Regions from separate parts of the Citrobacter sp. RHB25-C09 genome, predicted to be linked through region 2. Evidence: predicted binding sites of a transcription regulator. Region 2 holds the regulator's gene; each other region holds the start of a gene.
What was found. Region 2 encodes sigma-54, which starts transcription at its own class of promoters, with help from an activator protein. Its sites were predicted from a motif close to GTTGGCACANNTTTCGCTNT; they were not measured.
Positions count from the first base shown of each region.

Region 1: the regulator sigma-54 is predicted to act here: its motif matches at 8,507-8,526, upstream of glnA (glutamate--ammonia ligase).
Region 3: the regulator sigma-54 is predicted to act here: its motif matches at 7,839-7,858, upstream of glnK (P-II family nitrogen regulator).

Region 1 is NZ_CP057483.1:4,216,570-4,226,771, reverse strand. Features, by position in the region: gene polA (DNA polymerase I) at 1-523, shown strand, start outside; gene yihA (ribosome biogenesis GTP-binding protein YihA/YsxC) at 899-1,531, opposite strand; partial or broken gene HVY19_RS19930 (hypothetical protein) at 1,804-2,004, shown strand; gene yihI (Der GTPase-activating protein YihI) at 2,108-2,620, shown strand; gene hemN (oxygen-independent coproporphyrinogen III oxidase) at 2,808-4,181, shown strand; gene glnG (nitrogen regulation protein NR(I)) at 4,261-5,670, opposite strand; gene glnL (nitrogen regulation protein NR(II)) at 5,681-6,730, opposite strand; gene glnA (glutamate--ammonia ligase) at 7,012-8,421, opposite strand; gene typA (ribosome-dependent GTPase TypA) at 8,798-10,202, shown strand, end outside.
Region 2 is NZ_CP057483.1:504,264-514,465, forward strand. Features, by position in the region: gene arcB (aerobic respiration two-component sensor histidine kinase ArcB) at 1-1,872, shown strand, start outside; gene elbB (isoprenoid biosynthesis glyoxalase ElbB) at 2,103-2,756, shown strand; gene mtgA (monofunctional biosynthetic peptidoglycan transglycosylase) at 2,753-3,472, shown strand; gene yrbL (PhoP regulatory network protein YrbL) at 3,570-4,202, opposite strand; gene npr (PTS phosphocarrier protein NPr) at 4,397-4,669, opposite strand; gene rapZ (RNase adapter RapZ) at 4,666-5,520, opposite strand; gene ptsN (PTS IIA-like nitrogen regulatory protein PtsN) at 5,554-6,045, opposite strand; gene hpf (ribosome hibernation promoting factor) at 6,162-6,449, opposite strand; gene rpoN (RNA polymerase factor sigma-54) at 6,472-7,905, opposite strand; gene lptB (LPS export ABC transporter ATP-binding protein) at 7,953-8,678, opposite strand; gene lptA (lipopolysaccharide ABC transporter substrate-binding protein LptA) at 8,685-9,239, opposite strand; gene lptC (LPS export ABC transporter periplasmic protein LptC) at 9,208-9,783, opposite strand; gene kdsC (3-deoxy-manno-octulosonate-8-phosphatase KdsC) at 9,780-10,202, opposite strand, start outside.
Region 3 is NZ_CP057483.1:1,193,774-1,203,975, reverse strand. Features, by position in the region: gene HVY19_RS05610 (EAL domain-containing protein) at 1-565, shown strand, start outside; gene HVY19_RS05605 (DUF1428 family protein) at 605-958, opposite strand; gene HVY19_RS05600 (hypothetical protein) at 1,040-1,636, opposite strand; gene HVY19_RS05595 (PLP-dependent aminotransferase family protein) at 1,720-3,147, shown strand; gene HVY19_RS05590 (hypothetical protein) at 3,144-3,362, opposite strand; gene HVY19_RS05585 (hypothetical protein) at 3,359-3,610, opposite strand; RNA gene ffs (signal recognition particle sRNA small type) at 3,793-3,889, opposite strand; gene HVY19_RS05575 (MGMT family protein) at 4,052-4,363, shown strand; gene HVY19_RS05570 (YbaY family lipoprotein) at 4,400-4,969, opposite strand; gene tesB (acyl-CoA thioesterase II) at 5,182-6,042, shown strand; gene amtB (ammonium transporter AmtB) at 6,129-7,415, opposite strand; gene glnK (P-II family nitrogen regulator) at 7,450-7,788, opposite strand; gene HVY19_RS05550 (SmdB family multidrug efflux ABC transporter permease/ATP-binding protein) at 7,988-9,766, opposite strand; gene HVY19_RS05545 (SmdA family multidrug ABC transporter permease/ATP-binding protein) at 9,759-10,202, opposite strand, start outside.

The DNA.
Region 1 (10,202 bases), 670 kb from region 2:
TAGCGCGAAAGCAATCAACTTTGGTCTGATCTACGGCATGAGCGCGTTTGGTCTGGCGCGTCAGCTGAATATTCCACGCAAAGAAGCGCAGAAGTACATGGATTTGTATTTCGAACGTTATCCTGGCGTACTGGAATATATGGAGCGCACGCGCGCTCAGGCGAAAGAGCAAGGCTATGTTGAAACGCTGGAAGGCCGTCGTCTCTACCTGCCGGATATCAAATCCAGCAATGGCGCACGCCGCGCCGGAGCAGAGCGCGCAGCAATTAACGCCCCGATGCAGGGGACCGCAGCCGATATCATCAAACGCGCGATGATCGCTGTCGATGGCTGGCTGGAAACCGAACAGCCACGCGTGAGAATGATCATGCAGGTGCACGATGAACTGGTGTTTGAAGTGCACAAAGATGACCTTGAAGCCGTATCGCAGAAGATTCATCAATTGATGGAAAATTGTACACGTATTGATGTGCCGCTGCTGGTGGAAGTCGGAAGCGGTGAAAACTGGGATCAGGCGCACTAAGAGGACATGGAATAACGCGATTTTTCCGTAATAAAGCAACATAAGAGAACGCTTTTTGTGATGAGCATTGGAATTTCTTATGCAACAAGTGAAAAAAAATTACAAAAAGGGCTTTCTGTGCTGCTCAAAAAAGAGTAAAGTTATTCGCGTAGGGTACAGAGGTAAGATGTTCTATCTTTCAGACCTTTTACTTCACGTAATCGGATTTGGCTGAATATTTTAGCCGCCCCAGTCAGTTTCTGACTGGGGCGTTTTTTATTGTAGGTACTTATCCGGCATTGCCGGCGGTGCTTCGCTTGCCCGGCCTACGTGACTGCACCTTGCTGTAGGCCGGATAAGGCGTTTACGCCGCCATCCGGCAGATTAACGGTGGGATCACTCCCCGTCCTGCTCCTCTTCCACCGGCGCCAGCTCACTAAACCAGCTATCCAGTTTCTGACGTAGTTTGTCCACGCCCTGTTTCTTCAGGGATGAAAACGTCTCCACCTGCACGTCGCCATTAAAGGCCAGCACTGCTTCACGAACCATATTCAGCTGTGCTTTACGCGCACCGCTCGCCAGCTTGTCTGCTTTAGTCAGCAGTACCAGCACCTGAATATTGCTCTCCACGGCCCACTGCACCATCTGCTGATCGAGATCTTTAAGCGGATGTCGTATATCCATAAGTACAACCAGACCCTGAAGGCTCTGGCGTTTTTCCAGATATTCACCCAGGGCACGTTGCCATTTACGCTTCATCTCTTCCGGTACTTCGGCATAGCCATAGCCCGGCAGGTCAACCAGACGCTTGCCGTCAACCACTTCAAACAGGTTGATAAGCTGAGTACGGCCCGGCGTTTTTGAGGTACGCGCCAGGCTTTTCTGGTTAGTCAGCGTATTCAATGCGCTGGATTTGCCTGCGTTTGAACGGCCAGCAAAAGCCACTTCAATTCCGGTATCGGAAGGTAAATGGCGAATATCAGGCGCACTCATCACAAAGTGCGTCTGTTGATAATTCAGGTTAATCAAAGCGGTCGTCTCCGTCAGTCAAAGCTTTGCGGCGATTATACCTGAACAGCAGCAAAAGACTGATTTTTCGGCATGGGTATCCTGTAAGTGAAAACCCTGTGCTTTGTAAGACATTGCCGATCGTTCTTATGCGAAAATTAGGAGTAATTGCAGAGGCATTAATCAATTAATGTAACTAAATCAGTTGATTATATTCTTGTAATATTCTGAAAATAGCTGAAGTGTGCTCTGGGTAGCTTGTTACTTACCCCCAAAAGAGTAAAGTAGCACCCATAGCGAGGACGCTGACAGGATATACGACTCAGGATGAGGGTCAGGAGCGCCAGGAGGCGAAGACACAGGATTGTCAGGATGACAGACGTCCGGAGACGTTAGTATAAGGAAATGGAAAAGACACGGAGCGTTCCAGGCTGAAGGAAAAACAGGGTGTGTTGGTAGCCGACATGGAATGTAGGACCCTTTCAGGGTTGTGAGTTAGGTTAAAAGGCGACAGAGCAATCTGTCGCCTTTTTTCTTTATTTCTGCTAGATTCCGGCGCAATTATATACTGAATAAAACAGCCAAAGACGAATCACTATGAAATCCACTTCTACACCACACGGCAAAGGTCCTGCAAAGGCGCGCCGTAAAACCCGCGAAGATCTGAATCAGGAAGCTCGCGACCGCAAGCGTCAGAAAAAGCACCGTGGTCACGCGGCGGGTAGCCGTGCGACGGGTAGTGACGCGGCGACAGGTGCAAAAAACCAGAGCAAGCAGAAAGATCCACGCATTGGCAGTAAAACCCCCATTCCATTGGGCGTGACCGAAAAGGTCACCAAACAGCACAAACCGAAGAGTGAGAAACCTATGCTTTCACCGCAGGCTGAGTTGGATTTACTGGAAACGGATGAGCGCCTGGATGCGCTTTTAGAACGTCTGGAAGCGGGTGAAACCCTGAGTGCTGAAGAGCAGTCATGGGTTGATGCCAAACTGGACCGCATCGATGAGCTGATGCAGAAGCTGGGCCTCTCCTACGATGACGACGAAGAAGAAGAGGAAGAAGACGAGAAGCAGGAAGATATGATGCGTCTGCTTCGGGGTGGTAACTAACGGTTTACACCGTGGGTCTGGCCGTCCTGCTTATAACCCTTCCGGTTATATGTTATCTGGCGTGGTTATTCGTTAAACTACAGCGGTTGTCGCGGCGACAGAAGTGGCTGCGCAACCGGCAGTTCACTCGTAACGGAGTGAAGCCGGTACGCCGTACTCGCCAGAGACGCCATCGGAAGGAGTGAGCATGTCTGAACAGCTAATAGACTGGGATCTGGCCCTGATCCAGAAATATAACTATTCCGGGCCACGATATACCTCGTACCCGACCGCGCTGGAGTTCTCTGAAGATTTTGGCGAACCGGCGTTCTTAAACGCAGTAGCGCGCTACCCCGAGCGTCCGCTCTCGCTGTATGTTCATATCCCGTTCTGCCACAAGCTCTGCTACTTTTGCGGCTGCAATAAGATTGTGACTCGCCAGCAGCATAAAGCCGATCAATATCTGGATGCGATAGAACAGGAAATTATCCATCGTGCGCCGTTGTTTGCCGGGCGCAGTGTGAGCCAACTCCACTGGGGCGGCGGTACACCGACCTATCTGAATAAGGCGCAAATCAGCCGCTTAATGACGCTGCTGCGCGACAACTTCCATTTTAATGCTGATGCGGAAATCTCGATCGAAGTTGATCCCCGCGAAATTGAACTGGATGTGCTCGATCATTTACGTGCGGAAGGGTTTAACCGCCTGAGTATGGGCGTGCAGGATTTCAATAAAGAGGTTCAGCGGCTGGTGAACCGTGAGCAGGATGAAGAGTTTATCTTTGCGCTGCTCAACCATGCTCGCGATATTGGTTTTACCTCAACCAATATCGATCTCATCTACGGATTGCCCAAACAGACGCCGGAGAGCTTCGCATTTACCCTGAAACGCGTGGCAGAGTTAAGTCCTGACCGTCTGAGCGTATTTAACTATGCGCACCTGCCGACGCTGTTTGCCGCACAGCGCAAAATCAAAGACGCGGATTTACCGAGCCCGCAGCAGAAGCTGGACATCCTCCAGCAGACCATCTCCTCGCTGACGGAAACGGGTTATCAGTTCATCGGCATGGACCACTTTGCGCGTCCGGATGACGAACTGGCTGTCGCACAGCGTGAAGGCGTTCTGCATCGTAATTTCCAGGGTTACACTACCCAGGGCGATACCGATCTCCTGGGACTGGGCGTTTCCGCGATCAGCATGATTGGCGATTGCTACGCGCAAAACCAGAAAGAGCTGAAGCATTACTATCAGCAGGTGGACGAGCAGGGGAATGCGCTGTGGCGCGGTATCGCGTTGACCCGTGACGACTGTATTCGCCGTGATGTCATTAAATCTTTGATCTGTAACTTCCGGCTTAACTACTCTGCCATTGAACAGCAGTGGGATCTGAACTTTGCTGATTATTTCGCTGAAGACCTGAACCTGCTTGCGCCACTGGCGAAAGATGGGCTGGTGGATGTGAATGAGCAAGGGATTCAGGTCACGCCGAAAGGCCGTTTGCTGATCCGCAATATTTGCATGTGTTTTGATACGTATCTGCGCCAAAAAGCGCGCATGCAGCAGTTTTCGCGAGTGATTTAAACACGTTGCCCGGTAGCGCGAACGCGTACCGGGCTCGTCTGTAGGCCGGATAAGGCGTAGCCGCCATCCGGCACCTGAGTTACTCCATTCCCAACTCTTTTAGCTTCCGCGTCAGGGTATTTCGCCCCCAGCCTAGCAGTCTTGCCGCTTCCTGTTTATGACCCTGTGTATGGCGCAGCGCCGTTGTCAGCAGGGTACGTTCCATCTCAGGCTGCGCTTCCGAAAGCAGGTTTTGATGACCGGAACGCAGCGCCCGATCGGCCCATTGTGCGAGGAGGGTCGCCCAGCTGTCTGGCTGAATATGCGAAGGGCTGTCCGGCACCGTTGCTTCAAATAACTCACCGGGTAAATCCTGAATCAACACTTCCTGCCCGGCGGCCATTACGGTTAACCAGCGACAGGTGTTTTCCAGTTGGCGCACGTTGCCCGGCCACGCCAGACGCGTCAGTGCGGCTTCGGTTTCCGGATGCAGTAGCTTCGCTTCTACACCTAATTCGCGCGCTGCGACCTGTAAGAAGTGGCGAGCAAGACGTGGGATATCCTCCCGGCGCTCGCGCAGCGGTGGAAGATGCACGCGGATGACGTTCAGTCGATGGAACAGGTCTTCACGGAATTTGCCTTCCTGAACCCGCTGTTCCAGATTCTGGTGCGTTGCGGCGATAATACGCACATCAACCTTCACCGGCGCATAGCCGCCCACGCGATAAAACTGACCGTCAGCGAGGACACGTAATAAGCGCGTCTGCACATCCAGCGGCATATCGCCAATCTCATCAAGAAACAGCGTACCGCCGTCGGCCTGCTCAAAACGCCCCTGGCGAATGGTGTTTGCCCCGGTAAACGCCCCTTTTTCATGGCCGAACAGCTCAGACTCAATCAAATCTTTTGGGATCGCCGCCATGTTCAGGGCGATAAACGGCGCTTTGGCGCGGGGGCTATGACGATGCAATGCATGAGCGACCAGCTCTTTACCGGTTCCCGATTCGCCGTTAATCAGTACACTGATTGATGAACGGGAAAGCCGCCCAATAATGCGAAACACATCCTGCATTGCCGGTGCTTCGCCAATGATGTCCGTCGTCGGGCCGTTGATCTGAATATTGCGCGGCTGCTGCTGTTCCTGATAATGGCTGATGGCGCGCTCGACCAGCGCCACAGCTTCGTCGATATCAAACGGTTTGGGCAGATAATCAAATGCCCCTTGCTGATAGGCGCTGACGGCGGCATCCAGATCGGAATGGGCGGTCATTATGATGACCGGAAGCATCGGATGCCGCTGTTTGATCTGCTTTAACAGCGCCAGTCCGTCCATTCCCGGCATACGGATATCAGACAACAGCACGTCTGGCGTCTTGCTCGCCAGCGCGTTCAACACCTCATTACCGCTTTCGAATGTGGTGCAACTCAGACCCGCTCCAGCGAGAGCGCGTTCAAGCACCCATCGGATGGAGCTATCGTCATCGACGACCCAGACAATTCCTCGTTGCATAAACGTCACCTTATTTCCTGATAGGCAGATAAACCGAGAACTCGGTATGACCTGGCCAACTGGTAAATTCAATTTTGCCGGAATGTTGATCGATCAAATTACGGGCGATGGACAACCCCAGCCCGGTACCGCCTTCGCGGCCACTGACCATTGGGTAAAACAGCGTATCCTGGAGGTAGGAAGGAATACCTGGCCCGTTATCCTCGACATCAATGCGTGCGGCCAGGCGATAGCGTTCGCCATGCAGCGTGAGCTGGAATGCTGTACGGGTGCGTAGCACAATTTCTCCGCCTTCCGGCCCCAGAGCCTGGAGCGCGTTACGGACAATGTTCAACAGCACCTGTTCAATCTGTTCCGGGTCATGCGGCAACTCTGGCAGGCTGGGATCGTAATCCCGCACCAGCGTGATATTGTCAGGAAGTTCCATTGAAACCAGCGCCACCACACGTTCCGCCACTTTATGAATGCTCTCAGTGACGTGCGTGCCTGGCATCTGCGGGCCTAACAGCCTGTCGACCAGATTACGCAGGCGATCGGCCTGTTCAATGATGACTTTTGTGTATTCCAGCAGCGAAGGGTCGGGTAGCGCTTTACTGAGTAGCTGTGCAGCGCCACGTAAGCCACCGAGCGGGTTTTTAATCTCATGGGCTAGCCCACGTACCAGATCGCGCGCTGCGACCTGCTGAGCGTGCTGGAGCTGCTCCTGGCTCAGTCGCCGCTGGTTATCCATTGGCGCCATTTCAAGCAGGATCTGACCGTCGGTTAGCCGCTGCGCGGTCAGCGAAAGGATATGCGATCGCCCGTCAATCACCAGCGTGACTTCGTTATCAGTGAAACCCTGACCCGCATCTAAGCTTTCTCGCATCAGGTCGGTATTGAGTGAAAAGTAACTCAGCAGTTCGGGCAACGGTGTGCCAAACAGTTTGCGTGAGCTTTGGGCGAGTAATTGCTGCGCGGCGGGATTGGCGTAATGCACCGCCAGTTCGTCATCAACCAATAAGATACTGTTGATTAAAGAATTGAGGATCTGCCCAGCATCGGGCAGCGTGCCTGTTGCCATAAAGCAGTCTCCTGAAAAGTGTGCACCAATTTAGTGCATTATAGCTTTTAACGCAGAAAAAGAACGACGAATCAGTTTGTTGGCGGAGAAAAAAGCCCATCGTGAGATGGGCTACAGATTGCTGACAAACCGTGATGCCGGATGGAGGCTTCGCCTTATCCGGCCTACAAGGTGGTTGCCCGGTAGGCTCGATAAGCTTGCGCCATCGGGCATCGTAATGTTTGCCATCAACCTCAAACCTGTCAGAAACAGGCTAAAGTTTCCACGGCAACTTAAAACGATTAAACGCTGTAGTACAGCTCAAACTCTACCGGGTGCGGTGTCATGCGAACGCGGTCGTTTTCTTCAATGCGCAGCGCGATGTAAGCGTCGATGGCTTCATCAGTGAACACGCCGCCGGCTTTCAGGAACTCGCGGTCCAGATCCAGTTCGTTCAGTGCTTCTTCCAGAGAACCCGCAACCTGTGGGATCTCTTTCGCTTCTTCTGGCGGCAGGTCGTACAGGTTTTTGTCCATCGCTTCGCCCGGGTGGATCTTGTTCTTAATGCCGTCAAGACCCGCCATCAGCAGGGCTGCAAAGCACAGGTACGGGTTAGCGGCCGGGTCCGGGAAGCGCACTTCGATACGACGCGCTTTCGGAGAAGCCACTACCGGAATACGAATGGAAGCAGAACGGTTACGGGCAGAGTAAGCCAGCATTACCGGCGCTTCGTAACCCGGGACCAGACGCTTGTAGGAGTTGGTGGTCGGGTTCGCCAGGGCGTTGATCGCTTTAGCGTGTTTGATCACGCCGCCAATGTAGTACAGCGCTTGCTCTGACAGGCCTGCGTATTTGTCGCCGGAGAACAGGTTTACACCGTTTTTGGACAGAGACATGTGGCAGTGCATACCGGAGCCGTTATCGCCGAACATCGGTTTTGGCATAAAGGTTGCGGTTTTACCGAAGCGGTGAGCGACGTTGTGAACCACATATTTGTAGATCTGAATTTCGTCGGCTTTTTTGGTCATGGTGTTGAAGCGGGTTGCCACTTCGTTCTGACCCGCAGTTGCCACTTCGTGGTGATGCGCTTCAACGACCAGGCCCATCTGCTCCATGACCAGACACATTTCAGAACGGATGTCCTGAGCGGAGTCTACTGGAGGAACTGGGAAGTAGCCGCCTTTCACTGCCGGACGGTGACCTTTGTTACCACCTTCATACTGGGTGGAGGAGTTCCATGCGCCTTCGATGTCATCGATAGCCACATGAGAACCGGAGATTGACGCGCCGAAACGGACATCGTCAAACAGGAAGAATTCTGGTTCTGGCCCGAACAGCACGGTATCCGCGATACCGGTGGAGCGCAGGTACTCTTCTGCACGTTTAGCGATAGAGCGCGGGTCGCGGTCATAGCCTTGCAGCGTGCCGGGTTCCAGGATGTCACAGCGGATGATCAGAGTAGAATCCGCGAAGAACGGGTCAATGACCGCAGTAGAGGCGTCTGGCATCAGCACCATGTCGGATTCGTTGATACCTTTCCAACCACCAATGGAGGAGCCGTCAAACATTTTGCCTTCTTCGAAGAATTCGGCATTTACCTGATGAGCAGGAATTGTGACGTGCTGTTCTTTACCTTTGGTATCAGTGAAGCGCAAATCAACAAACTTCACTTCGTGCTCATTCAGCATCGTCAATACGTGTTCAGCGGACATACATAACTCTCCAGATTGGTCATAGTCGTCGTGGTAACGAGGTGTTCAATTCTTTAATCATTGGCCGTGTCGCCGTAAAAAATATAAAGCGAAATCTGTGCCAACTTTTAAATTGCCCCTAAAAGGCGTTATCATGCGCACCATCGTGCAAAAGGGCTGCACTATGATGAGTATGTTGCACCAATATAGTGCTTTAATGTGAACATTAAGCACCATGTTGGTGCAATGGACAGTGTATAACCCTTTTAACGCTCCGTGAAAGCGATCACAAAGAAACTCTGCAATACTTGTTTGCGGAGGATGTTTGTGATCCTGTTTTGTAGTGCGATTAATCCGTGTACAATAACGCGCTATTTCTAATGCCTGAGGCAAAGTTGTGATCGAAAATTTGCGTAATATCGCCATCATCGCGCACGTTGACCATGGTAAAACTACCCTGGTTGACAAGCTGCTGCAGCAATCCGGTACGTTCGATGCGCGTGCCGAAACTCAAGAGCGTGTGATGGACTCCAACGATTTGGAGAAAGAGCGTGGGATTACCATCCTCGCTAAAAACACCGCTATCAAATGGAATGATTACCGTATCAACATCGTTGATACCCCTGGGCACGCAGACTTCGGTGGTGAAGTTGAGCGTGTCATGTCCATGGTTGACTCAGTGCTGCTGGTGGTTGACGCATTTGACGGCCCGATGCCGCAGACGCGCTTCGTGACCAAAAAAGCCTTTGCTCATGGCCTGAAACCTATCGTCGTTATCAACAAAGTTGACCGTCCAGGCGCGCGTCCGGATTGGGTTGTCGACCAGGTATTTGACCTGTTCGTAAACCTCGACGCCACCGACGAACAGCTGGACTTCCCGATCATCTACGCTTCGGCGCTGAACGGTATCGCGGGTCTGGATCACGAAGATATGGCTGAAGACATGACCCCGCTGTATCAGGCGATTGTTGATCACGTACCGGCTCCGGACGTTGATCTCGACGGTCCGTTCCAGATGCAGATCTCTCAGCTGGATTACAACAACTACGTTGGTGTCATCGGCATCGGCCGCATCAAGCGCGGTAAAGTGAAGCCGAACCAGCAGATCACGATTGTCGACAGTGAAGGCAAAACCCGTAACGGTAAAGTCGGTAAAGTGCTGACTCACCTGGGTCTGGAGCGTATCGACAGCGACCTGGCTGAAGCAGGCGACATCATTGCGATCACCGGTCTGGGCGAGCTGAACATCTCCGACACTATCTGCGATCCGCAGAACGTCGAAGCGCTGCCGGCACTGTCTGTTGATGAACCGACTGTAACCATGTTCTTCAACGTCAACACCTCTCCATTCTGCGGTAAAGAAGGTAAATACGTTACCTCTCGTCAGATCCTTGACCGCCTGAACAAAGAGCTGGTGCACAACGTTGCGCTGCGTGTTGAAGAAACCCAGGATGCAGATGCATTCCGTGTCTCCGGTCGTGGCGAACTGCACCTGTCAGTTCTTATCGAAAACATGCGTCGTGAAGGTTTCGAAATGGCGGTTTCCCGTCCGAAAGTAATCTTCCGCGAAATCGACGGCCGTAAACAAGAGCCGTTCGAGAACGTAACGCTCGACGTAGAAGAACAGCACCAGGGTTCCGTGATGCAGGCGCTGGGTGAGCGTAAAGGCGACCTGAAAAACATGAATCCAGATGGCAAAGGCCGCGTACGTCTCGACTACGTGATCCCAAGCCGTGGTCTGATCGGCTTCCGTTCTGAGTTCATGACCATGACCTCCGGTACGGGTCTGCTGTACTCCACCT
Region 2 (10,202 bases):
TTTTTGCGCTCCTTTCTCGATGCTTCACCCGATCTGGTCTTTTATCGCAACGAAGACAAAGAGTTTTCCGGCTGTAACCGGGCAATGGAATTACTGACAGGTAAAAGCGAAAAGCAGCTGGTGAATTTAAAACCCGCTGACGTTTACTCGCCTGAAGCGGCAGAAAAAGTGATCGAAACGGATGAAAAAGTCTTTCGCCATAATGTGTCGCTGACGTATGAACAGTGGCTGGACTACCCGGACGGGCGTAAAGCCTGTTTCGAAATTCGTAAGGTGCCCTATTATGATCGCGTTGGTAAGCGTCACGGCCTGATGGGCTTTGGCCGCGATATCACCGAACGCAAGCGTTATCAGGATGCTCTTGAGCGCGCCAGTCGCGATAAAACCACCTTTATTTCCACCATCAGTCATGAACTGCGGACACCGTTAAACGGCATCGTCGGGCTGAGCCGCATTTTGCTGGATACTGAACTGACGGCTGAGCAGGAAAAATACCTCAAAACCATTCACGTATCGGCGGTGACGTTAGGTAATATCTTCAACGATATCATTGATATGGATAAAATGGAGCGACGTAAAGTCCAGCTCGATAATCAACCCGTCGATTTCACCAGCTTTATGGCCGATCTGGAAAACCTCTCCGGCTTGCAGGCGCAGCAGAAAGGGTTGCGGTTTGTGCTTGAACCGACCCTGCCGCTGCCGCATAAGGTCATCACTGACGGCACGCGCTTGCGACAAATCCTGTGGAATCTTATCAGCAACGCAGTGAAATTTACCCAGCAAGGGCAGGTAACGGTGCGGGTGCGTTATGACGATGGCAAGACGCTGCATTTTGAAGTGGAAGATTCCGGTATCGGTATTCCGCCAGGCGAGCAGGATAAAATATTCGTCATGTATTATCAGGTGAAAGATCAGCACGGTGGGAAGCCGGCGACCGGTACCGGGATTGGCCTCGCCGTTTCGCGCCGTCTGGCGAAAAATATGGGTGGCGATATTACCGTTTCGAGCCAGCCCGGAAAAGGTTCTGTCTTTACGCTCACCGTCAATGCACCCGCCGTGGCGGAAGAGGTCGAGGACGCGTTCGACGAAGACGATTTACCGCTGCCAGCGCTCAACGTGCTGCTGGTGGAAGATATCGAACTTAACGTGATTGTGGCGCGTTCGGTGCTGGAAAAACTCGGCAATAGTGTAGATGTGGCCATGACCGGGAAGGCGGCGCTGGAGATGTTTAAGCCGGGTGAATATGACCTTGTCCTGCTGGATATTCAGTTACCGGATATGACCGGGTTGGATATTTCACGCGAACTGACCCAGCGCTACAGCCGCGATGATCTGCCGCCGCTGGTGGCGCTTACGGCTAACGTACTGAAAGATAAAAAAGAGTATCTGGATGCCGGAATGGATGACGTGCTGAGCAAGCCGCTGTCCGTACCGGCGTTAACCGCCATGATCAAAAAGTACTGGGATACCCAGGAAGAAGAGGAGAGCCCGGTGAACTCTGAAGAGAGCAGTAAATCACAAGCGCTGTTAGATATTCCGATGCTGGAACAGTATATCGAATTAGTGGGTCCGAAATTGATCACAGATGGACTGGCGGTATTTGAAAAAATGATGCCGGGCTATTTAAGCGTACTGGAATCAAACCTCACCGCGCGTGATAAAAAAGGCGTAGTAGAAGAGGGGCATAAAATTAAAGGTGCTGCCGGGTCCGTTGGGCTTCGTCATTTGCAACAGCTAGGACAGCAGATCCAGTCACCCGATCTCCCGGCGTGGGAAGATAATGTTGGGGAATGGATTGAAGAGATGAAGCAGGAGTGGCAACACGATGTAGCGGTGCTGAAAAACTGGGTGGCAAACGCTGGAAAAAAATGACCCCGGCTTGACCGGGGTGCGCGAATACTGCGCCAACACCAGGGAAATCTTGGCTGCGCCGTAAGTTATTATCATTTGGAACAAGGGCGCAGCGCTTATTTTCAGGCCGCACGCAGTTAAGATAGCAAATCTTAAATGTTTTGTTACATGAATCAGTTAAATGTGTGAAGCGTAGCATTTTAATCACATTTATTAATGCGCGTCAGCAAGTGGTAAACAGGACGAAGTAAATGAAAAAAATTGGCGTGGTACTCAGCGGGTGCGGTGTCTATGACGGCGCAGAGATTCATGAAGCCGTATTAACGCTGCTGGCGATTGCCCGTAGCGGTGCGCAGGCTGTCTGTTTTGCCCCAGACAAAGCGCAGGCTGATGTTATTAATCACCTGACGGGCGACGTCATGGCAGAAACCCGTAATGTACTGATCGAAGCTGCCCGTATTACGCGTGGCAATATTCGCCCGCTCTCTCAGGCCGTTTCTGGTGAACTCGATGCGCTGATCGTCCCCGGCGGTTTTGGCGCGGCGAAAAATTTAAGTAATTTTGCTAGTCAGGGCAGTGAATGCCGTGTTGACAATGATTTGGCTGCGCTGGCTATCGCGATGCACCAGTCGGGAAAACCGCTGGGTTTTATGTGTATCGCACCGGCGATGCTGCCGAAAATTTTCGGTTTTCCACTGCGTCTGACTATTGGCACTGATATTGATACGGCGGAAGTGCTGGAAGATATGGGGGCGGAGCATGTCCCGTGTCCGGTTGATGACATCGTGGTGGATGAAGACAACAAGATTGTGACTACACCCGCGTATATGCTGGCGCAGGATATCGCCCAGGCGGCGAGCGGCATTGAGAAGCTGGTGTCACGCGTGCTGGTTCTCGCGGAATGAAAAGAGGCGTAAGCGCCTTTTTGCGCCGCATAATCGTGCGGATCGTGCTGGTGCTCGCCGTTTTCTGGGGGGGCGGCATCGCCCTGTTCAGCGTGGTCCCAGTTCCGTTTTCGGCAGTCATGGCTGAGCGACAAATTGGCGCGTGGTTGCAGGGGGACTTTGGTTATGTCGCCCATTCTGATTGGGTGAGCATGGATGCGATCTCTCCGTGGATGGGATTGGCGGTGATCGCAGCGGAAGATCAAACTTTCCCGGACCACTGGGGATTTGACGTCGCGGCCATTGAAAAGGCGCTGTCGCACAATGAACGCAACGAAAACCGCATTCGCGGCGCGTCAACGCTTTCTCAGCAAACCGTTAAAAATCTCTTTTTATGGGATGGGCGGAGCTGGGTGCGTAAAGGGCTGGAGGCTGGCCTGACGCTGGGGGTTGAAACGGTCTGGAGCAAAAAGCGTATTCTGACCGTTTACCTGAATATTGCCGAGTTTGGCGAGGGGATATTTGGCGTTGAAGCCGCGTCCCGGCATTTCTTTGGCAAACCCGCCAGCAGGCTGACCCAGTCAGAAGCGGCGTTGCTCGCCGCCGTACTGCCCAATCCTTTGCGCTTTAAAGCCGACGCACCTTCAGGTTATGTGCGAAATCGCCAGGCGTGGATTATGCGTCAGATGCGCCAGTTAGGCGGCGAGTCGTTTATGACCCGTAATAAGCTTAAGTAGTATTGCCGGAAGGAGGCTGCGCCTTATCCGGCCTACAAATTGCGCTGTGCCCGTAGGCCTGATAAGCGAAGCGCCATCAGGCACAGGATTGCGTGAATTATGCTTCGCGGGAAGAGAGTGACAATCCGCTGCGCTCTTTAGGCTTTACGTCTGTCTCAAATGCCATGGCCAGCACCGGTTGAGCAATAAAACGCTGCCATAATCTTTCCTGCTTCCGGTGACAGAACCAGGTTGACCAGGTGGCCAGCGGAATCAGTGTCCCTTCGCCAATGTTGTCGCATACCACAGGCACCACTTCCGATTCGCTGATGCGGCGGCAGAGAATGTTCTGCGGCTTGAGCGTCATCGTCACGATATGATTTTCACGCAGATAGCGTTTCAGCTTCTTCAGCAGCTGGCGCAAAAGAGCAACGTCGTCTTCGTAGCGACATTGTCTGGCAAATTCGGTCAGCGTCACGGACGGTTTGCCATCGTAATCTGCAATCACGTCGTAAACATAGCCAGTACCGCAGTCGGTTTCTACCGTGCCGTAATAGCGGGGAATACCACTCCAGTCTTTCAGGTAACGGGAAAGATGCGCGTAATATTTTAATTCGCGCTGCGTCTCTTTATCGCCGCCGTGGTCACTGTTATACACAATCTTAATGCAGCGTTGGGCATCATCCGGATGCGCATAACATTTACGATGTCGTCCGGTGCCCAGGGGAGTCAGTTCAGAAAGACGAATCATGAGTGTTATCCTGGAAATATTTATTAACTATTCTCCAGTATCACCACCCTGATTAAATAAAAGCTAAACGATCGCGCTTAAGGTTTTCTTAAGGTAATTATTAATGTGTAAAGCGCACAAAATGTACAAATATTCACGATAAAAATAAAAAACGCCAGACGGCGTTTTCTGTGAATGTGTTAAAGCGGGAAGGTTTAGTCTTCGTCGAATCCCGAATTGAACAGGGCAATAACGGCGGCAAGTGCTTCGACTTCCTCGGGACCTGAGGCTTCAACCTCAATCTGGCGGCCTTTAGCGGAGTCCAGCATCAGTAATGCAATAACGCTATTCGCCTCTGCTTCTGTACCCTCATCATTGCGTAACAAGACTTCGGCGTCAAAACCCTGCATTAATTCAAATAGTTTCATCGCGGGCCGGGCATGCATACCCAGCTTATTCGTGACTTCAACTGTTTGCTTCACGGTCATGTTTTACGTTTTTCCAGCGTACGATGGCGTGACTGAACGTTTTTCCCGCGCGAGCGGAAATAGTCAGCCAGCTGTTCTGCAATATACACCGAACGGTGTTTCCCGCCGGTACAGCCGATAGCCACGGTCAGGTAGCTGCGGTTGTTGGTTTCCAGCATCGGTAACCATAGCTCAAGATAGCTACGAGTCTGATAAATAAAATTGTGTACTTCTGTGTGCCTGTCGAGGAACGCGGCAACGGGCTTATCAAGACCGGTCATAGGACGCAGTTTCGGATCCCAGTGCGGGTTTGGCAGAAAGCGCACATCAAACACATAGTCGGCGTCAATCGGGATGCCGTGCTTGAAGCCAAAGGATTCAAACACCATCGTCAGCTCACGTTCGCGTTTGCCCAGCAGGCGGGTGCGCAGCATTTCGGCCAGTTCGTGTACCGACATCTCGGAGGTGTCGACAATCAGGTCTGCGCGGGAACGTAACGGTTCAAGCAGATCGCTTTCCTGATCGATAGCGCTTTCCAGCGACAGGTTTTTGCTGGAGAGAGGATGGAGGCGGCGCGTATCGCTATAGCGGCGAATCAACGTGTTACGGTCGGCATCCAGGAACAGCAACTGCGGTGAGAATGCATCCGGCAGGTTGTTCATTGCCTGCTCGAAGATTTCAGGTGACTCTGGCATATTACGCACGTCAATGCTGACCGCGGCAGAAATCTGGCGATCGGCAAGCGTACGTGCCAGATCGGGCAACAGCACCACGGGAAGGTTATCCACGCAGTAAAAACCCATATCTTCCAGCGCACGCAGGGCGACAGACTTCCCTGATCCGGAGCGACCGCTGACGATCATCAGTACCATGTACTGTATCTCCTCACCATGTCAAAAAGGGCGTTATGCTTCATCCTGACCGCCTTCGGTGTCAGTGATGATTTGATACAGCTCTTCATCACTCTGGGCAGCGCGCAGGCGGCGGCAAATCGTTTTATCCGCGAGTCGTTTAGCCACCAGCGACAGCGTGTGCAAATGCGTTTTGGTTTGGTCCGCAGGCACCAGCAGGGCGAAGAGGAGATCGACAGGTTGATTATCAATGGCGTCAAACGCAATTGGCGTTTCAAGTTGCACAAAAACGCCGACAGCACGCAAGGTATCTTCTTCCAGCTTACCGTGCGGGATTGCGATCCCATTGCCGATGCCGGTACTGCCCATTTTTTCCCGTGTCAGGATGGCCTCGAAAACCACCTGAGAAGGCAAGCTAAGCTGCTTTGCCGCCAGTTCGCTGATGATTTCCAGTGCACGCTTCTTGCTCTGGCAATGCACGCCACTGCGCGTACATTCCTGATTAAGCACACTGCTCAGTTGTAGAGTCGTATCGTTATTTATCATAATTTCACCTAAGAACCCGCCCTCTCAGAGAGAAAGTGGGTTCGGAGCGCTAACTGTACAAATGGCCTGTTGTGCAGCACAACAGGCCTTCCTGCACCCGCTAACTGCCCGGACAATTAGTGTTGTTTCAGTTTATCTTTGTGTTTCGTGAGCTGTCTTGCCAGCTTATCGATTAAGCCATCAATGGCGGCGTACATGTCCTGACCTTCCGCGCTGGCGTGAATTTCGCCACCGTTTACATGCAGTGTTGCATCCGAGATGTGGGTCACCTTCTCCACCTTCAACACAATATAGACCTGATTGATCCTGTCAAAATACTGTTCGAGTTTGGCGAACTTGGTATTCACAAAATCACGCAGAGCTTCTGTGATCTCGACGTTGTTTCCAGTGATGTTGAGCTGCATAGTGTCTTCCTTATCGGTTGGGTCAAACCAGTTGTTTACGCTGATTCGACGGCGGAATGGATAAAGACTCTCGGTACTTCGCAACGGTGCGGCGTGCCACCATGATACCCTGTTCCGACAGCATAGATGTTAACTTGCTATCGCTAAGTGGTTTTGCAGGGTTTTCTGCCGCAATCAACTTCTTCACCAGCGCGCGGATCGCCGTGGAGGAGGCTTCGCCCCCGCCTTCAGTATTCACATGGCTGGAGAAAAAATACTTCAGTTCGAAAATGCCGCGCGGACTATGCAGATACTTTTGCGTGGTCACACGAGATATAGTCGATTCGTGCATCTCGACGGCCTGGGCGATATCGGCCAGTACCATCGGTTTCATAAATTCTTCGCCCTGCTCAAAGAACGCTTGCTGCTGTTCTACGATGCAGCGACTGACGCGCAGCAGGGTATCGTTGCGGCTCTCCAGACTTTTAATCAGCCACTTCGCATCCTGCAAATTGCTGCGGATGTACTGGCTGTCGGCGTCATTACGCCCACCGTTACACATGGCTGCGTAGTGCTGGTTGATCTGCAAACGGGGAATGCTGTCACCGTTAAGTTCTACCGTCCAGTGACCGTTGTGCTTGCGCACCAGCACGTCTGGGATCACATATTCCGGCTCGCCGGTCTGGATCGACTGTCCCGGTCTGGGATCAAGCGACTGGATAAGCGTTACCGCTTCTTTCAGCACCTCTTCCTTAAGACGGGTGACGCGCATTAGGGTCCGGAAATCATGGTTCGCCAGCAGATCCAGATGATCGCTGATGATGAGCTTTGCCTCATCGAGATAGGGCGTGGATTTCGCGTACTGGGAGAGTTGGATCAGCAGACAGTCGCGCAGATCTTTCGCTGCCACGCCAATGGGATCAAACCGTTGAATACGCTTAAGTACGGCTTCGACCTCATCAAGCCCGACCTCTTCGTCGCCCATGCTTTCAAGGATCTCATCCAGCGAGACGGTGAGATAGCCAGTATCGTCGACGGCATCGACAATCGAGGTGGCAATCGCGCGGTCAGTGTCGGTAAACGGCGTCAGCTCCACCTGCCACATCAGGTAATCTTGCAGCGTCTGAGTGGTTTCGCCCTGATAAACAGGAAGCTCATCGTCGATGTAGTCGCCGCTGGTACCGGATGGTGTTCCGGCGGTGTAGATTTCGTCCCAGCTGGCATCGAGCGGCAGCTCTTCCGGCATCTCTTTTTGTTCGAGCGCGTCAGCAGTGTCCAGCGTTTCGCTGTCTGGGGTTTCCTGGGTATCAACTTCGTCGTGAAGATCGGTTTGCTCTAGCAGTGGATTACTCTCCAGCGCCTGCTGAAGCTCCTGCTGCAGTTCAAGCGTAGACAACTGCAACAGGCGGATAGCCTGTTGTAGCTGTGGGGTCATGGCCAACTGCTGGCTGAGCCTGAGTTGCAAACCTTGCTTCATGTTCAGAGTCGTTGTCTCCCGCTATTACGTCGCAAACTTCTACCCTATCAGAGTCTGAAGTCTTCCCCAAGGTATACGCGCTTAACATGCTCATCCTGGAGGATTTCTGTCGGCGTACCATGGGCGATCAGGTGGCCCTGACTCACGATATAGGCGCGTTCACAAACAGCCAGCGTTTCGCGGACGTTATGGTCCGTGATCAACACGCCGAGGCCACTGTCACGCAGGTGCTCGATAATGCGTTTGATATCGATAACGGAGATCGGGTCGACGCCCGCAAAGGGTTCATCCAGCAGGATAAATTTCGGGTTAGCGGCCAGAGCGCGGGCGATTTCAACACGACGGCGTTCCCCCCCAGAGAGCGATTGCCCCAGGCTGTTACGCAGGTGTTCAATGTGGAACTCTTCCATCAGCTCATTGGCACGATCTTCACGCTGCTCGTTGGAAAGATCGTCGCGAATTTGCAGTACCGCCATCAGGTTATCGAACACGCTCAGACGGCGGAAAATGGACGCTTCCTGCGGCAGGTAGCCAATGCCACGGCGGGCACGGGCATGCAGCGGCAGCAGGCTGATATCTTCTTCGTCGATGATGATATTGCCCGCATCACGCGGAACGATACCGACAACCATGTAGAAAGTGGTGGTTTTACCGGCGCCGTTCGGCCCGAGCAGACCCACAATCTCGCCAGAGTTGACGGTCAGACTGACATCTTCTACGACGCGGCGACCCTTGTAGGCCTTCGCCAGATTCTTTGCAGTTAATGTTGCCATAACGAATTAGTTACTCTTCTTCTGAGCCGGAGCCTGGTCTTTGTTTTTGTCCTGCAACTGCGACGGCACCAGTACGGTGGTCACGCGTTTGCCTTTTTCACTAAAGGCCTGCATTTTCTGCTCTTTCACCAGATAGGTAATTTTGTCGCCTGCGATATTGCTGTCGATCTGTTCGAGGAAGGCGTTGCCGGTCAGCACAACGAAATCTTTCGCCAGTTCGTAATGCATTTTCGCGGCGCGGCCTTTCACCGGCTTGCCGTTGTCCTGCATCTGATAGAACGTTGCCGGATTACCAAAGCCATCAATGACTTCTTTACCTTCTTCACCGCCAGGACGGGTCACGACCACTTTGTCGGCGTTAATTTTGATGGTGCCCTGGGTGACGATGACGTTACCGGTGAAGGTAACAACATTACCCTGCATGTCCAGAGACTGCTGATCCGATTCAATGTGGATCGGCTGCTCGGTATCGCCGGTTACGGCGAACGCCGGAATGCTGGCGGCCAGAAGTGAGCTGGCAAGCACAAGATTAAGGCTGAGTTTGTTTGTTTTGAATTTCATAAGAGGTTCTAACCTTTTCAATCAGCTCGGCGTTCTTGCTGCGTAAGTTGCCGCGCATTTTCAGTCCGCTGGAGTTAAATGTTGTTCCGTATAACGTGACGAGGTCTTCAGAGGTAACATCCTGCGTTACCAGATTGATCTGCGCGTTATCGGTGGTAATTCGACGAAGTTGAGCGTCAGGCACCAGCGCATTGACTTCAACGTGTCCATACAGATACAGCATCCGATCTTCAGTCAGTTTGGCTTTATCCGCCTTAATTGACCACGTCGGGACCTTGTCCTTATCAAAGGTGGTTAATACCGGTTGAGTAAACCACGATACGGCCTGCTCGGAATAATACTCAACGTGTTGAGCAATCAGCCGATAGCTCAGCGCACCTTCCGGGCTGTATACGACGGTATCCGTGTGCTCGCTTTTGTAGGTCGGGTCGTTATTGTTCACGACGACCTGCGTGGTATCGTCTTTATCGGCCAAATTAATACCAATCAGCACCAGCACGGCCAATGACAGTAGAATGATAACCCAACGTCTGGCTTTACTCATATCGATTGCCCTTTGGCCTCATCAAGCTTACCCTGCGCCAGTAATAATAAATCACAGACTTCCCGAACCGCGCCGCGTCCACCAGCGATTTTTGTCACATAATCCGCACGCGGGATCAGTAATGGATGCGCATCGGCGACAGCGACGCTTAAGCCCACTTTTTCCATCACCGGCCAGTCGATGAGATCGTCACCCACGTAAGCCACGTTTTCCGGGGCAATTGCCAGTTTACCCAACAGATCGTTAAAGGCCACCAGCTTGTCGGACTGACCCTGATACAGGTGCGTTATCCGTAATGTGGCACAGCGATCTTCTACCAGTTTAGCCTTTCGCCCGGTAATGATAGCGACTTCGATATCAGATGTGAGCGCACAGCGAATACCGTAACCGTCGCGGACATTGAAGGCCTTTAGCTCCTC
Region 3 (10,202 bases), 690 kb from region 2:
CCTGACGGAACCCCTTACACGTTTAATTGTTGAAACCGTATTTGAAGATATGGCCAAATGGTTGCGGCAGTTTCCTGAACAGCATATCTCCATCAACGTTGAGTCCGCTGATTTACTCTCGGACAAATTCCCTCTGCTGTTAAATAAGTTACTTAACCGCCATCAGATCCCTCCTCAGCAGATCGCGCTCGAATTAACAGAGCGTGAGTTTGCCGACCCCGCAACCAGTTCACCGATTATCGCCCGTTATCGACAGGCAGGTCATGCTATTTATATTGATGATTTTGGTACCGGCTATTCGAGCCTCAGCTACCTCCAGAATCTGGATGTCGACATTCTGAAAATCGACAAATCATTTGTGGATGCGCTGGAATTTAAAAATGTCACACCCCATATCATCGAAATGGCAAAAACACTGAAGCTAGAAATGGTCGCGGAAGGTATCGAAACGGCAGATCAGGAAAACTGGCTACGTCAACATGGTGTCCAGTATGGTCAGGGTTGGCTGTACAGTAAAGCGCTGCCAAAAGAGGCGTTTATTCTGTGGGCGGAGAAACGACTGTAAAGTGTAAATGGCTGGCGGCACGCCGCACAGCCAGGCATGTTATTCGTCGATAATTGATGAGAACCCGCCATAAATCATGCGCTTGCCATCAAAGGGCATGGATTCACCAAATTCTTTCATGCGCGGATCGGACATCATCTTCTGATTCGCCGCATCGCGCACCTCTTTCGACGGGTATTCAATCCAGCTGAACACCACTTCTTCATGCTCCTCGGCTTTTACCGCCATGCGAAAATCGGTGACTTTGCCGTCTGGCACGTCGTCGGCCCAACATTCAACAATGCGTAGCGCACCAAATTCCTTAAATAGCGGTGCGGCTTTGGCCGCCATCGCCTTATACGCCTCCTTGTTTTCGGCAGGTACGGCTACCACAAAACCATCAACATACTTCATGAGAAAAACCTCCGAAGTCCACTGCGCGGAAGGAGGATTCCAGCCGCGTCAGTCGAGATCAAGTTTAGCCTCATCTGGTCACTATGCCGCCTGAATCCGGGAACGAGGTTGGTAGCGAAACCACGGCAGACAGAGCTGAATCAACGGGCCAATGGCCAGGGCATACAGTACTGTCCCCACACCGAGCGTGCCGCCGAGCAGCCAACCGCTCAATAGGACGGTCACCTCGATAGCGGTACGAATGGTGCGTACCGACCACCCTGTTCGCGCATGGATCCCGGTCATCAGGCCATCTCGTGGACCCGCGCCGAAACCTGCGCCAATATACATGCTGGTGGCCAGGGCGTTTACGATCACCGCCATCACCAGTATCACGCTACGAACCCCCAGCGACGACAGTTCCGGTATCACCATCAACGCAGCGTCGGCGGCAAGCCCTATCACGATCACATTACTCAGCGTGCCTAATCCCGGTCGCTGACGCAGCGGGATCCACAGGAGCAATACCAGAGCGCCCACCAAAATCATCACCACACCGATCTGCATCGACAGCAACTTCGCGAGTCCCAGATGGAACACATTCCACGGGTCGGCACCTAAATCGGCGCGCACAAACATCGCGGTTGATACCCCGTACAGCACCAGCCCAAAGTAGAGTTGCACCAGACGACGCCCCATATTCCACCTCCCCATTAAGATGGCTTCATCTTCTGCGCAATTGGCACTATGATTAATGACCAGTTTCTAAAAAGTGGACTGATATGTCGTCACGTCGTCACGGAAGCCAGTCTCTCCAGCGTCTGCTTGGACACTGGCAAGAGAGCTTCTCCAGAACGCCACTCTGGCGGCAACTGGCAGAAGCCCTGCGTCTGCTTATCCTCGACGGTCGTCTGGCGCTCGACACACGCCTTCCCGGTGAGCGAGAACTGGCAACCGTACTTACCATCAGTCGAACCACGGTCGCCAGCGCGCTGGCCCAACTGCGTGAAGAAGGTTATCTGGAAAGCCGCCACGGTAGCGGCTCGCGAGTCATTCTCCCCTCTCACATCCGCGAAGTCCCCACGCGGACTGGCTCTACGCTAACGGTAGATCTTTCTACCGCGGCGCTCAGTGCAGGTCCCGAAATACATCAGGCTTATCAACAGGCGCTCTGCGCGATGCCGCAGCATCTGCTGACTTCGGGTTATCTACCGCAGGGGATTTACTCGTTACGGGAATCTATCGCGCGTCATTACTGCGAGCGCGGGTTGCCGACGCGAGCAGATGAGGTGATGGTGGTGAACGGTGCGGTAAGTGGCCTGGCGCTGATCTTACGTTTACTGACCGGTCCCGGCGATCGCGTGGTGGTGGATCACCCAACCTATCCGCTGGCTATCGCCGCGATTCAGGGGGCTTCGTGCCGCCCCATTGGCGTCTCGCTTCCCGAAGAGGGTTGGGACACCGACGGACTGGCGGCAACCATCGCCCAAACAGCACCCAGACTGGCCTACCTGATGCCGGATTTTCATAATCCCACCGGACGTTGTATGGACAATGCTACCCGGCAAGTGGTGGCGGATATTGCCGCCCGCACGCGAACGACGCTGGTGATCGACGAGACGATGGTCAACCTCTGGTACGATGCGCCACCCCCTCCGCCCCTTGCGGCCTATCATCGTGATGCGCCGATCATTATGTTAGGTTCAGCGGGAAAGAGTTTCTGGGGCGGATTGCGTCTGGGCTGGGTGCGCGCGCCTGCCCGTACTATTGCCGCACTGGTGCAAATGCGCGATACCTTCGATCTCGGTTCGCCTGTTCTCGAACAGCTCGCCACGGAGTGGCTGCTGGATAATGCGCATACCTTTTTGCCCCAGCGCAGGCAACTCCTCGCCGGACGTCGCGCGTTATGTCAGACATTAATGCGTACGCATTTTCCCGAATGGCGCTTTCAGCAGCCTCAGGGGGGATTATCGTTTTGGGTGGAATTGCCGGATACGCTGGCGACAATTTTTGCCGCTCGCGCCGAAAGCGTGGGTATTCAACTGGGGACTGGCACGCGTTTTGGACTCGCGGGCGCGTTTGATCGGTTCTTGCGTATGCCCTTTGCCCTGCCGGAAGAGGCTATGCGCTCAGCGTTTCACTCGTTACAGCCCATCTGGGAGACGCTGAGCCTGCATTCTGGTAGCGGTAAAACGCGTAAGATTGTTTAAAGCTGACGCGGCACCGGGAAACTTTTCAGGGAAATAACAAAATTATCGCCTTCTTTCTTTATTTTGGCTCCAGCATCACACCAGTCTGAAGCAATACGAAAGAATTCGTCGCTGCCGACATTCCAGCATAAACGAACATGTTTAACGTAGCCTGACCGTAACAATTCACAGGCTTCGCCATAATTAGTGGCGACGGAGAGGGGTTGCTGTTTCATTTTTTCTTCTTGAGTATTTTGCGCAGCGCTTTGATTTCTTTAGGAGTGAGAGGGTCAACCGGCGATTCTTCCGTATGTTGACTATCAATATCCCCTGCACACACTCCCGCCTCAACTGCTGTTTCAAATGCGCAATGCAGCAGCTTCTGTGTCGTAATACTTAAATTCTCATTATTTACTTCAGCGTAATGACGCAGTTTCTCTTTTAATGTCTCATCGATTTTAACGTTCAGAACCGCAGTAGCCATGGTAAGAATCCTTTTAAACAGGAAAAAACACGACGTAGCTGACATCAACATCACCACGACGTGAAAAGAGAGATGAGTAACCTTTAACTTCCCAATAACACTGTGTCAGCAAAATATGACAAAAAAATGACTTATTTATGGCAAATGGAAAAAATGAGAGGGGACGTAGAAATGGGTGGGGGCCCTGCCAGCTACATCCCGGCACACGCGTCATCTGCCTTGGCTGCTTCCTTCCGGACCTGACCTGGTAAACAGAGTAGCGTTGCGGGAGAACCAACAGAGCCCCCATTGAGAGCGTTGTTAACCAACGCGCAGGCGCATTATCACTGCTGCCCCCTGTAATTGCAAGCCATCGCACGCTGGATGCTGGTTTCTTGTACAATGTAACTTCACGCGCGCGCTATTCCAGATTATGCTGAAGGATTAGCTCAGGAATACACCATGGACAGACAAGACACTTTCCCGCAGCGCGTCTGGCAAATTGTTGCCTCTATTCCGGAAGGATTCGTCACCACGTATGGTGATGTCGCGAGTCTCGCGGGTTCTCCCCGTGCGGCCCGCCAGGTTGGCGGCGTGCTTAAACGCTTACCGGAGGGCAGTACTCTGCCCTGGCATCGGGTGGTGAATCGCCACGGCGCCATTTCCTTAACCGGCCCCGATCTCCAGCGCCAGCGTCAGGCATTATTAGCTGAAGGGGTACAGGTTTCAGGCAGTGGATACATCGATTTGCAGCGCTATCGCTGGAATTATTGATTTAACCCTCCCCTGACGGAGAGGGTTAATGGACCTTTAGTACTGCGTAGGTGCTGGAATAGCCGAGGATGGTATGACCTGCGTGGGCGAGGTTGAAGGCACGGTTGTTGCTGCCCCACCGCTTGCCTGCACAGGAACCGCTGTCTGCTGGACAGGAACCAGTGTCAGATCGGCTTTTGTGCCGCCCTGGTTAATGACCGGTTGAACGGTATCAGTGATAAAGACCAACTGGTCATTAATTGTCACTGCCGCACTCAACAGGATACGGGCGTTTGGCTGAACGTCAGCCGGGTTAAACGGCAGCACGAAGCTGAACGGAGCTTGTTTACCCTCGGTACGAACCGCTTTTTGTGCCAGAACCTTCGACGGCGCGTCGGCCAGCGAGGCGTCTGACAACGTCACGGTCAGGACAGCATCGGGTGGCAATGCCACTTTCTGCCGGATCCATACCGTACCTGAGACATTAGGTTGCTGAATCGTAGGCTGTGTAGCCGCAACAGACGTATTTGGGTTTGGCGCAGGTGTCTGAATATCTGCGCTTTTATCAGCGCAGGCTGCCAGAGCAACCGCAACCGCTAAACCACTCACGATGTGCACGAGTTTCATTTAATTCTCCTTATCATCAATGCACCAGCAGGTTTTCCCCCCGCCGGGATAGTGGTTAACAAAAACATAACGTGATTAAGTGTGGCACACATCACTAATATTTGCCTGCAATTGGCCTGTTATTCAGACAATTGCACCCATCGGACCACTTACAAAATTGCGTTATACTCTGCCTATCTCGCTTCGGCGTCGTTGTAACCTGGAGAGCATGTATGAGTCAGGCACTGAATAAATTGCTGACATTGTTGAATCTGGAAAAAATAGAGGAAGGACTCTTTCGGGGCCAAAGTGAAGACTTAGGATTACGACAAGTGTTTGGTGGACAGGTTGTCGGTCAGGCGCTGTATGCGGCCAAAGAGACGGTTGCCACAGAGCGCCTGGTGCACTCCTTCCACAGCTATTTTTTACGCCCGGGCGATAGCCAGAAGCCGATTATTTATGATGTCGAAGTGCTGCGTGACGGTAACAGTTTCAGTGCCAGGCGCGTTGCTGCCATACAGAATGGGAAGCCCATTTTTTACATGACCGCATCGTTCCAGGCCCCCGAAGGCGGCTTCGAGCATCAAAAAACCATGCCAGCCGCGCCATCACCCGAGGGATTGCGTTCAGAAACGGAGATAGCGCAGTCGCTGGCGCACCTGCTGCCGCCGGTGTTAAAAGACAAATTTCTTTGCGACCGTCCGCTGGAAATACGCCCAGTGGAGTTTCATAACCCCTTAAAAGGACACGTCGCGGAACCGGCGCGTCAGGTGTGGATCCGCGCCAACGGTACGCTGCCGGACGATCTCCGCGTTCATCAGTATCTGCTGGGATATGCTTCGGATCTCAATTTCCTGCCCGTTGCCCTGCAACCGCATGGAATTGGTTTCCTTGAAAAAGGGATTCAGATCGCCACCATTGACCACTCGATGTGGTTCCACCGGCCGTTCAATCTGAATGAATGGCTGCTGTACAGTGTGGAAAGCACCTCTGCTTCCAGCGCCCGAGGCTTTGTACGCGGTGAACTTTATACGCAGGAAGGGGTTCTGGTCGCTTCGACGGTTCAGGAAGGGGTGATGCGTAATCACAACTAAGTAAATGCCGGATGGCGGCTTCGCCTTATCCGGCCTACAAGTCCAGGCGTAAGCCCGGTAAGCAATGCGCCACCGGGCAATTTTTATTATGCGTTATAGGCATTCTCGCCGTGGCTGTTCACATCCAGCCCTTCGCGCTCCTGCTCTTCCGGGACGCGCAGCCCAACCGTCAGGTCTGCCAGCTTATAGCCGATAAACGCGACGACACCGGACCAGACGATAGTGACAGCAATGCTCTCCAGTTGTACCAGAACCTGATGCCCCATCGTCACGCCTTCGGCAAAGCCCACACCACCCAGCGCACCCGAGGCAAACACGCCGGTCAGAATACAACCGACAATCCCGCAGACGCCGTGAACGCCGAACACATCACACGGATCGTCAACGCGCAGCAGGCGTTTGAGCATCGTTACGCCCCACAGACCGGCCAGTCCGGCAGCCACGCCAATGATTAACGCACCGCCTACGCCGATGTATCCACAGGCAGGCGTGACGCCAACCAGACCGGCAATCGCGCCAGAACACGCCCCCAGCAGAGAGGGTTTACCGCGCAGCGCCCATTCGCCAAAGATCCAACCGAGAATAGCCGCTGCCGTCGCCACGACCGTATTCACAAACGCCAGTGCGGCAATTTCGCTCGCGGCCCCCGCCGACCCGGCGTTAAAGCCGAACCAGCCGATGTACAGAATGGCGGTTCCGGTAAACACCATCGGCAGGTTATGCGGTTTAAACGCTTCTTTGCCAAAGCCCACGCGTTTACCGATCAGGTATGCCCCAACCAGCCCTGCTATCGCTGCGTTAATATGCACAACGGTGCCACCGGCGAAGTCCAGTGCGCCGTGCGAGGCCAGCAGACCGCCACCCCATACCATATGCGCGATGGGAATGTAGGAGAGCGTCAGCCAGACCACCACAAAGATCAGCACGGCGGAGAAGCGTATACGTTCAGCCAGCGCCCCTACTATCAGGCCGACGGTGATACAGGCAAACGATCCCTGGAAAGCGACGTGAATATACTGGTAGATACTGCCCATCACGGCGGTTAACTCAATGTTCTTGAGCATCACCCAGTTGAAATTGCCGAAGAAGCTGTTCCCTTCACCAAACGCCAGTGAATAGCCGAAGACGACCCACATAATACACACCAGCGCGAAAGTCACCGTCACCTGGGTCAACATCGACAACACGTTCTTACTGCGGATCAATCCGCCATAGAACAGTGCGATGCCCGGAATGGTCATAAACAGCACCAGCGCGGTACAAATCATCATAAAGCCGTTATCTGCTTTGTCGGCAACCGCCGGCGCAGCCATTGCGAAACCTGGCAACAGCATTAGCGAAGCAAGGCCTGTTTTCATCGTTGCTATCTTCATTTTGTCGTTTTCCCGTTACTGTGTGCCCTGAGCATTACAGCGCCGCTTCGTCAGCTTCGCCGGTACGAATACGAATGACGCGTTGTAGCTCGGCGACAAAAATTTTGCCGTCGCCAATTTTTCCTGTGTAAGCCGACTTGCTAATAACCTCGATCACGTCATCGAGCTGATCGTCGGCAATCGCGACATCTATCTTCACTTTTGGCAGGAAGTTAACGCTGTATTCTGCCCCCCGATAGAGCTCGGCATGACCTTTCTGACGCCCGAACCCTTTCACTTCGGTCACGGTCAGCCCCTGAATACCAATAGAAGAGAGCGCTTCGCGAACATCTTCCAGTTTGAATGGTTTGATTACCACGGTAACCAGCTTCATATATCCCCTCCAGTCAGAATTCAGTAATGGCGCATCTACACGATTACGTCATTGCAAGGGGTGTGCCAGAAATGAAAAACGCGCTCTGGATGGGCGAAAGCAAAGGAAACGGGGGAACAGAAAAGAAAAACGCACCATGACAGTGCACAGTGCGTTACATTTTTGCACCACCATTGAGGTGGCTGTTAGCGTTGGTGCATCAGGCGGGGAGCGAGTCCTCACGCACGCTGGCCGCCAGTTCTTCCCCGGCAAGCTGTAACTGATACATTTGCCAGTAACGCCCCTGAGCCGCAAGCAGCTGCTGATGTGTACCGCGCTCAACCGCCTGCCCACGATGAAGCACCAGAATGGTGTCTGCCTCAACGATAGTTGACAGTCGGTGAGCAATAACAACCAGCGTCGTGTGTTCGCGCACAGCAGCAAGTGCCTGTTGAATCGCCTGTTCAGTGCCGGAGTCGATGCTGGCAGTGGCTTCATCCAGGATTAACACCTGTGGCGTCGCCACCAGTACCCGCGCCAGGGCCAACAACTGCTTTTGTCCGACGGAGAGATTATTGCCCTGCTCGCCCAGACGCGTGTGGATCCCTTCGCTCATGCCCCGCGCCAGGTCTGCCAGCTGCACCGTTTCCAGCGCCTGCCAGACCTGCTCTTCGGAGATATCACGACCGAGCGTTACATTAGCCAGAAACGTATCGGCCATTACTACCGGGTCCTGTTGCACCATCGCTACGCCCTGGCGCAGCACGCTGTGGCTCAGCGTATTGAGCGGTCGCCCGTCCAGGCGAATCTCACCCTGAGTGAGTGGGTAATAGCCCATCAGCAGGCTGGCAAGGGTACTTTTACCACTTCCCGTGTGGCCTACCAGCGCGACAAAGCCGCGTGACGGTACGGAAAGGCTGACGTTTTGCAGTACCAGATTGTCGTCACGATAGGCAAACGACACATTCTCAACGTCAATCTGCCCGGACGTCAGCGGACGCGGATCCTGGCCATAGCGTTGGCGCGGCCCGTCCATCAGTTCAAACACGCGCTCGCCCGCCACGACCGCCTGTTGCATCATCGACTGCTGCGTGGTGAGTTCAATCAGCGGTTCATTCAGTCGCGCCAGATAGCTGATAAATGCGTAGAGCACCCCAACTTCAATTGTCCCCGCCGAGGTAAAGCTGAAGAGCATAAGCAAGCCACAAAGGATGAGCGCAGAAAACAGGCTCAGCAGTGGACGCAGCAAGAAGCCGTCTAAACGCAGCGTCTGCATTCGCGCCATATAGTGTGAGCGACTGGCCTCCCCCATTCGCTCCCCAAAACGCGCCTGCTGGCGAAACTGCTGGATGACACTCATGCCATTGATGACTTCGTTAAAACCGTCGTTGATATCCGCAAGATAAGCGCGCACCCGGCGCACAATCGGGGTGCTGTACCGCTGGTAGATAACCATTACCACCATCACCGCCGGGAAAATCAGGATAGCCACCAGCGCCATACGCCAGTCAAGGCTAAACATTGCCACCAGCATTGCACCAATCAACGCAGCGCTGCGCAAGACAGTCGCTACCACAGTGACATACAGGTCGCGAATAACCTCGGTATCGTTCGTCACGCGGGAAATCAGTTGCCCGACCGGTTGAACGTCGAATTCGCTCAACGGCTGGCGTAACGCGGCATCCATCACGTCAGTACGCAACTGTTGCACCACGCCTACCGCGGCACGGTTAAACAGCAGAGACTGCGCATAGTGGAGACTGGCGGCAAGAATTTGCAGCCCCAGGTAGGCGGCAATCAGGCCAGAGACTATCCCCAGCGGTAGTTGATTTTTCGCCACCATATTGTCGATAAAATAACTTATCAGCAGCGGACCGCTGACTTCCGCGGCTGCCGCGACCCATAGCATGATCACTGCAGCGCCAAGCGGTTTACGCCACGGTGAACCATAAGCTAACAGACGTTTGAGGGTCGGCCATAACTGCCCAAAACTACGCATTTGCCGTCACCTCGTCGTTTTCCGGTGCTTCATCCAGCGCCGCTTCCAACTGCTGATAGCGGTACATGTCGCGATACCAGCCCTTCTGCTGCACCAGAGCGTCGTGATCGCCGCGCTGAGCAATATGCCCATGCTGCATCACGATAATTTCACTCGCTTCGGTCAGCGCCGATAAGCGGTGCGCGCTGATGATCACCGTGCGCCCTTCCCCCCACTGGCGCAGGTTGTGCAGGATCTGATGCTCGGTGCGTCCGTCCACAGCGGAAAGTGCATCGTCGAGAATCAGGATTTCGGCGTTGAGCAGCAGCGCACGGGCAATGGAAATTCGCTGCTTCTGCCCACCGGAGAGCATCACGCCGCGCTCGCCAACTTCAGTTTCGTATCCCCGCGGCAGACGAAGAATATCCTCATGCACGCTGGCCAACCGCGCCACATG